Regions from separate parts of the Acidovorax sp. T1 genome, predicted to be linked through region 3. Evidence: predicted binding sites of a transcription regulator. Region 3 holds the regulator's gene; each other region holds the start of a gene.
What was found. The regulator FNR, encoded in region 3, switches genes on or off when oxygen is low (the NO sensors DNR and NnrR bind a similar motif). The targets are predictions, from matches to a motif close to TTGATNNNNATCAA.
Positions count from the first base shown of each region.

Region 1: the regulator FNR is predicted to act here: its motif matches at 2,629-2,642, upstream of clpB (ATP-dependent chaperone ClpB).
Region 2: the regulator FNR is predicted to act here: its motif matches at 2,261-2,274, upstream of cyoA (ubiquinol oxidase subunit II).

Region 1 is NZ_CP021648.1:1,135,218-1,139,361, reverse strand. Features, by position in the region: gene clpB (ATP-dependent chaperone ClpB) at 1-2,553, opposite strand, end outside; gene CCX87_RS05475 (molybdenum cofactor biosynthesis protein MoaE) at 2,762-3,238, opposite strand; gene CCX87_RS05470 (hypothetical protein) at 3,289-3,519, opposite strand; gene CCX87_RS05465 (hypothetical protein) at 3,588-3,845, shown strand; gene CCX87_RS05460 (hypothetical protein) at 3,855-4,144, shown strand, end outside.
Region 2 is NZ_CP021648.1:3,467,416-3,471,559, reverse strand. Features, by position in the region: gene cyoB (cytochrome o ubiquinol oxidase subunit I) at 1-1,091, opposite strand, end outside; gene cyoA (ubiquinol oxidase subunit II) at 1,100-2,167, opposite strand; gene CCX87_RS16155 (MFS transporter) at 2,455-3,789, shown strand; gene ybeY (rRNA maturation RNase YbeY) at 3,861-4,144, opposite strand, start outside.
Region 3 is NZ_CP021648.1:2,479,741-2,483,884, reverse strand. Features, by position in the region: gene ccoG (cytochrome c oxidase accessory protein CcoG) at 1-1,122, shown strand, start outside; gene CCX87_RS11625 (FixH family protein) at 1,198-1,470, shown strand; gene CCX87_RS11620 (hypothetical protein) at 1,530-1,823, shown strand; gene fnr (fumarate/nitrate reduction transcriptional regulator Fnr) at 1,847-2,569, opposite strand; gene hemN (oxygen-independent coproporphyrinogen III oxidase) at 2,759-4,141, shown strand.

The DNA.
Region 1 (4,144 bases), 1.3 Mb from region 3:
GACACCAACCGGGATCACGCTCTTGGGCGGGAAGCGCCCTTCCAGCAGCAGCTTGGACAGCGGGTTCTCGATGCGCTGCTGGATGGCCCGCTTGAGCGGCCGCGCACCAAACACCGGGTCGAACCCCACCTTGGCCAATTCTGCCAAGGCGGCGTCGGACACCTGCAACTCCAAATCCATCTTCGCCAGCCGGGTTTGCAGCAGCTGCAGCTGGATCTTGGCGATCTTGGCGATGTGCTGCGCGTCGAGCGCGTGGAACACCACCGTCTCGTCGATGCGGTTCAAAAACTCGGGGCGGAAATGGTTTTTCAGCTCGCCCCACACCGCTTCCTTGATGTCCTCGCTGTCCTGCCCCACCATGGCCTGGATCAGGTGCGAGCCGATGTTGCTCGTCATCACGATCACGGTGTTCTTGAAGTCCACGGTGCGGCCCTGGCCGTCCGTCAGGCGGCCGTCGTCCAGCACCTGCAAGAGCACGTTGAACACGTCCGGGTGGGCCTTTTCCACCTCGTCGAGCAGCAGCACGCTGTAGGGCTTGCGGCGCACGGCCTCAGTGAGGTAGCCGCCCTCTTCATAGCCCACATAGCCCGGAGGCGCGCCAATCAAGCGTGCAACGCTATGCTTTTCCATGAACTCGCTCATGTCGATGCGGATCAGGTGGTCTTCGCTGTCAAACAAAAAGCCCGCCAGCGCCTTGCACAGCTCGGTCTTGCCCACGCCCGTGGGGCCGAGGAACAAAAAGCTGCCCGTGGGGCGGTTCGGGTCCGACAGGCCCGAGCGCGAGCGGCGAATCGCGTTGGCCACGGCGGCAATCGCCTCGTTCTGGCCCACCACGCGCTCGTGCAGCCGGGTTTCCATCTGCAAGAGCTTGTCTTTTTCGCCCTGCATCATCTTGGCCACGGGAATGCCGGTGGCGCGGCTCACCACCTCGGCGATTTCCTCGGCGCCCACCTGGGTGCGCAGCAGGCGGTTGGGCTGGGCCGCACCATCTTTGCCTTCTTCCTTGGCCTGGGCTTCCTTGAGCTGCTTTTCCAGCTCGGGCAGCTTGCCGTATTGCAGCTCTGCCACCTTGTTGAAGTCGCCCTTGCGCTTGAGTTCCTCGATCTGCTGCTTGACCTGCTCGACCTGCTCGCGCACATGCTGGCTGCCCTGGGCTTGGGCCTTCTCGGACTGCCAGATTTCGTCAAGGTCGGCAATTTCCTTTTGCAGGGATGCAATCTCTTCCTCGATCAGGCCAAAGCGCTTTTGCGAGGCTTCGTCCTTCTCGCGGCGCACGGCCTCGCGCTCGATCTGCAGCTGGATCAGCCGGCGGTCGAGCTTGTCCATCACCTCGGGCTTGGAGTCGATCTCGATCTTGATCTTCGATGCCGCCTCGTCGATCAGGTCAATCGCCTTGTCGGGCAGGAAGCGGTCGGTGATGTAGCGGTGGCTCAGCTCGGCGGCGGCGACGATGGCCGGGTCGGTGATCTCCACGCCATGGTGCAGCTCGTATTTTTCCTGCAGGCCGCGCAGGATGGCAATCGTCGCCTCCACCGTGGGCTCGCCCACCAGGATCTTCTGAAAGCGCCGCTCCAGCGCCGCGTCTTTTTCGATGTACTTGCGGTATTCGTCGAGCGTGGTGGCGCCCACGCAGTGCAGCTCGCCACGCGCCAGCGCGGGCTTGAGCATGTTGCCCGCGTCCATCGCGCCCTCGGCCTTGCCGGCGCCCACCATGGTGTGCAGTTCGTCGATGAAAACGATGGTCTGCCCTTCGTCCTGCGCCAATTCCTTGAGCACGGTTTTCAGGCGCTCCTCGAACTCGCCACGGTACTTGGCCCCGGCCAGCAGCGCCGCCATGTCCAGGCTCAGCACACGCTTGCCCTTGAGCGACTCGGGCACCTCGCCCGCCACGATGCGCTGGGCCAGGCCTTCAACAATGGCCGTCTTGCCCACGCCGGGCTCGCCGATCAGCACCGGGTTGTTCTTGGTGCGCCGCTGCAGCACCTGGATGGCGCGGCGGATCTCATCGTCGCGGCCGATCACCGGGTCGAGCTTGCCCATTCGGGCGCGCTCGGTCAGGTCAATGCAGTATTTCTTGAGGGCTTCGCGCTGGCCCTCAGCCTCGGCGCTGTCCATCTTCTGGCCGCCGCGCACGGCGTCAATGGCGGCTTCCAGACTTTTGCGCGTGAGGCCGTTTTCCTTGGCGATGCGCGCGGCCTCGCCCTTGCTGTCGATCACGGCCAGCAAAAACAGCTCGCTGGCAATGAACTGATCGCCGCGCTTGATGGCTTCTTTTTCAGTGGCCTGCAGCACGCGGCCCAGCTCGGGCCCGCCCTGCACCTGGTCGTTGCCTTGCACCTGCGGCAGCCGCTTGACGGCCGCCTCGGCTGCCGCCAGCAGGCCGGGCACATTGACCCCGGCACGTTGCAGCAGCGCCTTGGGGCCGTCGTCCTGTTGCAGCATGGCCTGCAGCACATGCACAGGCTCGATGTAGGCGTGGTCATTGCCCAGCGCAATGCTTTGCGCGTCGCTCAGGGCTTCCTGGAACTTGGTGGTGAATTTGTCGAGACGCATGGTCCATATCCTCCGAATTGCAGAGCACTTGAGGCAGTGTGTGCCTGATTTCAAGACAGTGCCGCGGCGGCAGGATTGACCTGCATCAGTGAATCATCCAGGCGCCATCGCCGTCGAAACTACTGTTTTGATAGCTACCAGCGCTTTACCAACAAGCGCTTGCGGGCAATTTCATCCAAATTTTCAGTTCGGGGCAGCGATACGGGCTTCAGGCATTGCTCGCCGTGATGCCCCAGCGCGCCAGCGCGGCGTCGTCGCTCACGCGCGCGTCCACCCAGCGGGCGCCCTGCGCGGTCTGCTCTTTCTTCCAGAACGGCGCCTGGGTCTTGAGGTAGTCCATCAAGAACTCGCAGGCCTGAAAGCTCTGGCCCCGGTGGGCGCTGGTCACCGCCACCAGCACGATCTGGTCGAGCGGCTGCAGCAGCCCCACGCGGTGGATCACGCGGGCGCCAAAGATGTCAAAGCGCCCAAAGGCCTCGTCCACCATGGCTTCGATGGATTTTTCGGTCATGCCGGGGTAATGCTCCAGCTCCATCGAGGCCACGGCGTCGCCCTCGTTGCGGTCGCGCACCGTGCCCACAAAGCTGCAGACCGCCCCCACGCCCTTGTCACCACGCCGCAGGGCGTTGAGTTCGGCAGACACATCAAAGTCTTGCGTCTGGATGGATACACGGGGCAGGTTCATGGCAGGCTCAACAACGGGCGAAATCATGGGCGGGACGATCGCATCAGCCATCACGGCGAACGGTGCAGGCGCGGTGCGGCAAGCAGCGCACGCTCTTCCTCCACCACCTGCTGCAGCTGCTGCAGCGCGGGCGATGGCGGCAGCTGGGCCAACAGCCCCTGCAAGCGCGTAACGTCGCCCACGCTGGGTGCCACCTTGATCTGCGCCGAAGCCGCCGCCAGGTTGCCGCTGCGCACCAGCGCCATCACCTTGGCGGGCCATTCACTCTTGGTTCGTGCCATGGGAAGGTTTTTTGAAGGGAAAAGGGATTGTCTGTAGCATTCGCCCGCACTGTAACCCCAACCCGCCCATGGCCACGCAAACCATCACCACCGCCAGCTACAAGCTGTTTCCGTCACCCCGCAACCAGCACCGCAACGCCGTCTTCGAGCACGAAGTGTTTGTGCCCCACCCCTATGCACTGATCGATCTGCCCAGCATGCACCTGGCCGGCAAATACACCCTGTTTGCGGCCTGCCGGCTGTCGGACATGAAGATGGGGCAGTTGGTGACGTTCGAGCTGGCGGCCGATGGGGTGAAATTCGAGCGGCTGTTCACCCCCGACTGAGCATTGCCCATGGACGACGACAACCAGATCCACGTCCCGCCCTCCTTCATGGCGGTGTACAGCGACGCCCGCGGGCGGCTGACTGAAAAGGCCAATGGGGTGCGCACCCGCTATGAGCTGTGCGAAGACCTGGCAGGCCACCTGGTAGAGCACGCACAGACGCTGTACCACGTACAGGCGCCGTCCGAGGCCGAGATTTTGCGGCGCATCCATGCCGGCCTGTGCACGGCCGAATCGGGCGTATCGGCGCCCGAAGCCACCTGGATCGTCACGCGGCTGGCCGAGTTGCTGGCGTGGCC
Region 2 (4,144 bases), 990 kb from region 3:
ATCATCGTCGTGATGCCAAAGAAGGTGTTTACGCTGGCACCCGAGCCCATGGTGAAGAAGTGGTGCAGCCACACCAGGTACGACAGGATGGTGATCACCACCGTGGCATAGACCATGGAGGTGTACCCAAACAGGCGTTTGCGGCAGAACGTGGCCACCACCTCGGAGAAGATGCCAAAGCACGGCAGGATCAGGATGTACACCTCGGGGTGGCCCCAGATCCAGATCAGGTTCACATACAGCATGGGGTTGCCGCCCAGCTCGTTGGTGAAGAAGTTCGTGCCCACGAAGCGGTCCAGCGACATCAGCACCAGCGCGGCCGTCAGCACGGGGAAGGACGCGACGATCAGCGCGTTGGTGCACAGCGCGGTCCAGGTGAATACGGGCATCTTCATCAGGTTCATGCCCGGCGCGCGCATCTTGATGATGGTGACGATCAGGTTGATGCCCGACAGCGTGGTGCCCACCCCGGCAATCTGCAGCGCCCAGATGTAGTAATCCAGCCCGGTGCTCGGGCTCTGCGCCCCCAGGTTCGACAACGCCAGCCAGCCCGAGGTGGAGAACTCGCCCAGGAACAGCGACACCATCACCAGGATGGCGCCGGCGGTGGTCATCCAGAAGCTGAAGTTGTTGAGGAACGGGAACGACACATCGCGCGCACCGATTTGCAGCGGCACCAGGTAGTTCATCAGGCCTGTGACCAGCGGCATCGCCACGAAGAAGATCATGATCACGCCGTGGGCGGTGAAGATCTGGTCGTAGTGGTGCGGCGGCAGGTAGCCCATGTTGTCGCCAAAGGCCATGGCCTGCTGCAGGCGCATCATCACGGCGTCGGCAAAGCCGCGCAGCAGCATCACCAGGCCCAGGATCATGTACATGATGCCGATCCGTTTGTGGTCGATGCTGCAGATCCAGTCGCGCCACAGGGGGCCCCACAGGCGGAACTTGGTGATGCCGGCCATGACGGCAATGCCGCCCAGGACCACGGCAATGAAGGTCCACAGCACGATGGGCTCGTGCGCCATGGGAACGGCGTCCCAGCTCAGGCGGCCCAGCGCCCAGTGGGATGGAGAAAGGGTTTCGGAGGTCATAGGGAGACTTATTGGCGGATGCTGGCGCCGGATGTGGATGCCGGTGCGTTGCGGGTTTCAAGTGCTGCTACCACCTGTGCGGCGTTTTGCACGGTGCAGACGTCCTGGGGCAGGTTCAGGCCCGCGGCGCGCATGTAGGCGTCGCCACCCTGGGCGTCAATGGCCATCATGTGGTGCATGCACATCTTTCCGTCTTCCACGCAGCGGTTGAGCACCTTGTCGTACAGGCCTTCTTCCACCGTGGCAAAGCGCTGCACGGGGTCGCGCTCGCTGGGCTTGACCAGGTTCAGGTAGGTGCTCTTGTCCAGGGGCTTGCCTTCGGTCTTGGCCTTTTGCACCCACTGGGCAAAGTCGCCATCGCTCAGGCCGTGGAACTTGAACGTCATGCCCGAAAAGCCCGCGCCGCTGTAGTGCGACGACATGCCCTTGTACACGCCGGGCTGGTTGATCACGGCGTTCAGCTCGGTCTGCATGCCGGGCATGGCGTAGATCATGCCGGCCAGGTCGGGCACGTAGAACGCGTTCATGGTTGATGTCGCGGTCAGCTTGAACAGGATGGGGCGGTCCACCGGTGCAGCCAGCTCGTTCACCGTGGCAATGCCCTGCTCTGGGTAGAAGAACAGCCATTTCCAGTCCATGGCCACCACTTGCACTTCCAGCGGCTTGACATTGGCCGCCAGCGGCCGCTGGGCGTCGATGCGGTCCAGTGGGCGGTAGGGGTCGAGCTTGTGCGTGCCGATCCAGGTCAGTGCCCCCAGGGCAATGATGATGAGCAGCGGCACGGTCCAGATCACCAGCTCCAGCGTGGTGGAGTGGTGCCACTCGGGGTCGTAGTCGGACTCGGTGTTGGCTGCGTTGGACTGGCGGTATTTCCAGGCAAACCACAGGGTGAGCGCAATCACCGGCACGATGATGAGGAGCATCAGCAGCGTGGCGGTGATGACCATCTGGCCCTGTTGGGCGGCAATATCGCCGGCCGGGTTGAGAACGACCGCCTTGCTGCAGCCGGCCAAGCCGGCGGTCATGGCGATCGCTGCAAGCCAGGTGGGCCTGCGGAGTTCCTTGTTGTTGAGCATGCTAGGGGTGCGACCAAAAGGCGCTTAGGTGTAAACGCGAATGACTGAGGTTTCGGAATGTAGTACAGCCAGTGAAATTGTCGATTGGACATTTTGTCCAAGATCAATGGCGACCCGGTGGTTTTGTGTTTGTCTGGGTGGATTTTTGGCTGTCTGCTCCCGGAAATTTGCCCGCTTTGGGGGTGGCTATCAGGGTTTTCCTGTGCGCCCCGCCTGCAAAAACGCAGCGGCGGGGCGGTTTTCGGGTGTAAAAAAGAGCCGTCGCATCCGTTGCTTGAGGAGTCTTTATGGTTAATCAAAGTGCTGCCGCACTGCCCGTGCCCAGTTTTGAGAGTTCGATGTCTCTGGCGCGCGCCCATACCGATGAGGATGTGACACCCGGCGAGATCGCGGTGGGGGTGATCATTGGGCGGTCCTCCGAATACTTTGACTTTTTTGTCTTCGGCATTGCCTGCGTGCTGGTTTTTCCCTCGCTGCTGTTCCCGTTCCTGTCGCGGCTGGACGGCACCTTGATGGCTTTTGCCATCTTTGCACTGGCTTTTGTCGCCCGGCCGGTGGGCACGGCGATTTCCATGGCGGTGCAGCGGCGCTGGGGGCGCGGCACCAAGCTGACGCTGGCGTTGTTTTTGCTGGGCGCCTGCACCGCAGGCATGGCTTTTTTGCCCAGCTATGCCTCGGTGGGGAGCAAGGCCATCACCGCGTTGGTCATCTTGCGCATCGGTCAGGGGCTGGCGCTGGGCGGCACCTGGGATGGCCTGCCGTCGCTGCTGGCCATGAGCGCCCCCCCGGCGCGGCGCGGCTGGTTTGCCATGATCGGGCAGCTGGGCGCCCCGGTGGGCTTCATTCTGGCGGCCAGCCTGTTTGCCTATTTGTATAGCAGCCTGAGCGTGGCGGAGTTTCTTGACTGGGGTTGGCGCTTCCCCTTCTTCGTGGCCTTTGCCATCAACGTGGTGGCCCTGTTTGCCCGGTTGCGCCTGGTGGTGGGGCAGTCGTATGCCGAATTGCTGCAGCAGCTTGAATTGCAGCCGGTGAGCGCGACCCAGGTGGTGCGCCACGAAGGCGGCAATGTGCTGCTGGGTGCCTTTGCCGCCCTGGCCAGCTTTGCGCTGTTCCACCTGGCCACGGTGTTCCCCTTGTCGTGGATTGCCATGTATTCCGAGCAGTCCATCACCGAAGTGTTGGGCGTGCAGATTGTCGGGGCTTTCCTGGCCGCCGCTGCCATCGTGTTGTCCGGGTGGCTGGCCGACCGGGTGGGGCGGCGCAACCTGCTCGGGTCCATGGCGGTGTTGATCGGGCTGTTCAGCTTCGCGGCGCCCTGGCTGCTGGGCGCAGGCTCTGTGGGCAACAACGTGTTTTTGCTGGTGGGGTTTGTGCTGCTGGGGCTGTCGTATGGGCAGGCATCGGGCACCGTGACCGCCAATTTCTCGCCCCGATACCGTTACACCGGGGCGGCGCTGTCGGCCGACCTGGCGTGGCTGCTGGGGGCCGGGTTTGCGCCCCTGGTGGCTTTGGGGCTCTCGGCCCGGTTTGGCCTGGGGGCTGTATCGCTGTACTTGCTGTCGGGGGTGGTGTGCACCTTGGCGGCGCTGCGCATCAACCGGTTGATAGAGCGCAAGGAGTAATGCCGCCGCTGGTGCCGCCGCTGGTGCGGTCCCGGTGGGGCCCCATCAGCGGATGCGCTGAGAAGCCGCCTTCACTTGGCGTAAGGGTCGGCAAACCCCAGCGCCTGCAGGATGGCGGTTTCGTAGGCCTCCATCTCGTCGGCGTCGGCGGCGCTGGTCTCGTGGTCCCAGCCCTGGGCGTGCAGCGTGCCGTGCACCAGCAGGTGGGCGTAGTGTTCTTCCAGACTTTTGTTCTGCTCGCGCGCTTCGCGCTCCACCACAGGGGCGCAGAGCACCAGGTCGGCGGTTACCACCGGCTCTTGGGTGTAGTCGAAGGTGAGCACGTTGGTGGCGTAGTCTTTCTGGCGATAGTCGC
Region 3 (4,144 bases):
TCGCTGTTTCTGTTCACGGCGGTGGCCGGTCGCTTGTGGTGCGGATTTGCGTGTCCACAAACGGTCTACACCGAGATGTTCATGTGGATAGAGCACAAGATCGAGGGTGATCGCAGTGCGCGTCTGCGACTGGATGCGAGTCCCTGGACTTTCGAGAAGATCCGCAAGAAGTTCCTGAAGCAAACCGTGTGGGTGACAGTGTCCGTTTGGACGGGATTCACCTTTGTGGGTTACTTCGTGCCGATCCGGGAACTGGGTCCCGAGTTGCTGGCTTTTTCCGGCGGCTGGCAGATTTTCTGGGTGGTTTTCTATGGCTTGGCCACCTATGGCAACGCGGGCTTTCTGCGGGAGCAGGTGTGCAAATACATGTGCCCCTATGCGCGGTTCCAGAGCGCAATGTTCGATCGCGATACGCTGATCGTGACCTACGATGAAGCCCGAGGCGAGCCGCGTGGTCCCCGGGTCAAGACGGTGGATTACAAGGCCAAGGGCCTGGGCGACTGCATCGACTGCACGCTGTGTGTGCAGGTATGTCCGGTGGGCATCGACATCCGCAAGGGTTTGCAATATGAGTGCATCGGCTGCGGCCTGTGCGTGGATGCGTGCAACACCGTCATGGACAAGATGAACTACCCCAAGGGGTTGATACGGTATTCGACCCAGAATGGTGTGCTCAATCGCTGGAGCCAATCGCAAATCCTGCGGCATGTCTTGCGCCCCCGCGTGCTCATTTACACCGCGGTTCTGGTGGCCTTGTGCGTGGGCATGCTGGCCAGCTTGACAACGCGCACCCCCCTGAAAGTGGATATCGTGCGTGACCGTGCCGCCTTGTCCCGCATTGTTGCCGGGGGTAAGCTGGAAAATGTCTATCGGCTGCAAATCATGAATGCCACCGAGGCCGCGCAGCGCTATCGCATTTCAGCGAACGGGCTGGAGGGCCTTGAAGTGGCCTCTGAGCAGGAGGTCGACATTGGCGCCGCAGAATCCCGCTGGGTGGCCGTGCGACTCCAGATTCCTTATGGATCGGCGGCTCCTGGTTCCCATGCGATTCATTTCGATATTTCGGCACTGGAAGGCGGTGGCAAAGTGACCGAAAAATCCATTTTCCTGGTGCCGCGTTAAATGCAGGTCACTGCAGGTCACTGCAGGTTCCGTGGTGTCTTGTGATCTGTATTGCTGACAAGCTGAGGAGGTTTTATGTCATCCAGCCCCGTTGTTGCTTCTGAACCGCAGCCTTGGTGGAAGTTTGGTCATGTCTGGCTGGTGATTGCCGGGCCGGTCATTGTGGTGATTGCCGGATTCGTCACGTTGTGGCTCGCCGTCAGTCGGCCGGACCCTGTCGTTGAGGAAGACTATTACCGCAAGGGAATGGAGATCAACCAGACGCTGGCGCAGCCTGAAAAAAGCCTGGCCCCGGCACTCAAGGCCCGCAACCACGCGGCGACACCTGCCGGGGACCAACCTCGCTGAGATTCAATGCCAGCCTGGTGGATGCACATCACTTCAGAAAAATCTTAGGAGACAAGACGATGTGGAAACAACGCTTGATGTGGATTGCATGGCCTGCCTTTCTGGTGGCGGGCATTCTGGAAATGCTGGTTTTTGCCATGGTGGATCCGCAGGATCTGCATTGGTTTGGCCAGCCATTGACGCTGTCGCGCCAGGGCGTTTATACCCTTGCGTTCTTTGTCTTCTGGATTGTTACCATGCTTGCCAGTGCGCTGACGACACTGCTGTCCATGTCATCCTTTGAACTCAACCGCTGCCCGGTGCCCCCAGAGGCACGGCCGGACGATTGCCACAAGGTTTCATCGTGCCCGTAAGGGGGCACATTTCTGTATGACGATCAGTGGCAGGCCTGCTGATTGTTGACGATGCGCCTGAGGGCCTCGGTATCCAGAATGCGGACATGGCGCTGTTTGACTTCCACGGTGCCGTCCTCCACAAATTTCGAGAACGTGCGGCTCACGGTTTCCAGTTTGAGTCCCAGGTAACTGCCAATTTCTTCCCGCGTCATCCGCAATACCAGCTCGGATTGCGAGAACCCACGGGCGTGCAGGCGTTGCACCAGATTGAGAAGGAACGCAGCGAGGCGTTCTTCCGCGCGCATGCTGCCGAGCAAAAGCATTACACCGTGCTCGCGAACGATTTCGCGGCTCATGATCTTGTGAACATGGTGTTGCAGGGCATTGACTTCACGCGACAGTTCTTCGATGCGATCGAAGGGCATGACGCACACTTCGGCGTCTTCGAGGGCGATGGCATCGCAGGTGTGGTGATCGTTGACGATGCCGTCGAGCCCGATGATTTCACCGGCCATCTGAAAACCCGTGACCTGGTCACGCCCGTCTTCAGTGGCGACGCAGGTCTTGAAAAAACCGGTGCGAATGGCATAAAGAGAGGTGAATGACTCTCCATTGCGAAAGAGGGTGCCGCCACGCTTGATTTTTCGTCGCACAGCCACGATGTCATCAATGCGTTGCAACTGCTGGTCGTTCAAACCCACGGGCATGCACAGCTCTCGCAGGTTGCAGTTGGAGCAGGCGACTTTGATGGTTTGCGGATTCATGGACACTGGAACCTGGTTGGGCCGGGATAGTTGGCTGATGTCTGTTGGGACGCAATTGTCCCGCGCTGCGACCCGGTGGCTGATATGAATCAAATTGTCACCGCTGCGTCCCTTCGTGCTCTTGATTAAGGTCAAGGACGTCGATTGAAGGGTACGGCACAGTACTGGTGCACGCAAGGATATTTTCCCATGACCGCTGTTTCACCAGAACTTCTGCGCCGTTTTGACGTGCCAGGGCCTCGTTATACCTCCTATCCCACCGCGGACCGGTTTGTGGAGGCGTTTGGGCACGAAGACTACGTGCTGGCGCTCTCGCAGCGCCGGGTGGGTACCACGGCCATGGCACTGCCACTGTCCCTGTACGTCCACATTCCGTTTTGCGAATCGCTGTGTTACTACTGCGCATGCAACAAGATCATCACCAAGCACCATGACCGTGCCGATGTGTATTTGCGCTACCTCAGCCGCGAGATCGATCTGCACACAGCCCACTGCGGCACCGGGCAGGTGGTCAGTCAGCTGCACCTGGGTGGCGGCACGCCCACTTTTCTCTCGGATGACGGACTGCGGCAACTCATGGCAACGTTGCGGCGCAGCTTCACGTTCGCGCCGGGTGGTGAGTATTCCATCGAGGTCGATCCCCGCACTGTCACCGCGGAGCGCCTGGCGGTGCTGGCGGAGCTGGGATTTAACCGGCTGAGCTTCGGCGTGCAGGATTTCGATGCCGAGGTTCAGAAGGCGGTGCACCGCATCCAGCCGGCAGAGCAGGTGTTTGCGCTGGTGGAGGCATCTCGCGCTTTGGGCTTTGAGTCGGTGAATGTGGATCTGATCTACGGACTGCCGCGCCAGACGCCCGAGTCGTTCGACCGCACGTTGGCGCAGGTGGCGCAATTGCGCCCCGACCGGATCGCCCTGTATGCCTATGCCCATCTGCCCGACCGCTTCAAGCCCCAGAGACGCATCATTTCGACGGAGCTCCCCGCCGCATCCGCCAAGGTGACCATGCTGTCGCGCTCGCTCGATGCCTTCATGGACGCAGGTTATGTGTACGTGGGCATGGACCACTTTGCCCTGCCTACCGACGCCCTGGCTGTTGCCAAGCGGCAGGGGCGATTGCACCGCAACTTTCAGGGTTACAGCACACAGCCCGACTGCGATCTCATTGCCCTGGGTGTGTCAGCGATCGGCAGGGTGGGGGCCACCTATAGTCAGAACGCCAAGTCGCTGGAGGAGTATTACGACCATCTGGACCAGGGACGTTTGCCGGTGGTGCGAGGATTGGCACTGAACCGCGACGACCTGGTGCGCAGGGCGGTCATCATGGCGCTCATGTGCCAGGGCGAAGTGCAGTTCGAGCCCATGGAGCAGGCGTGGCTCATTGATTTTCGGACGTATTTCGCGCCGGAGCTGGAGCAACTGGAGACCATGGCCGAGCAAGGCCTTGTCGTGCTGGATTCCGAGGGCGTCAAGGTGACGCCCATGGGCTGGTTTTTTGTGCGCGGCATCGCGATGGTGTTTGACCGCTATTTGCAGGCTGACCGCAATCGGGCGAGGTTTTCGCGCATCATCTAGGGT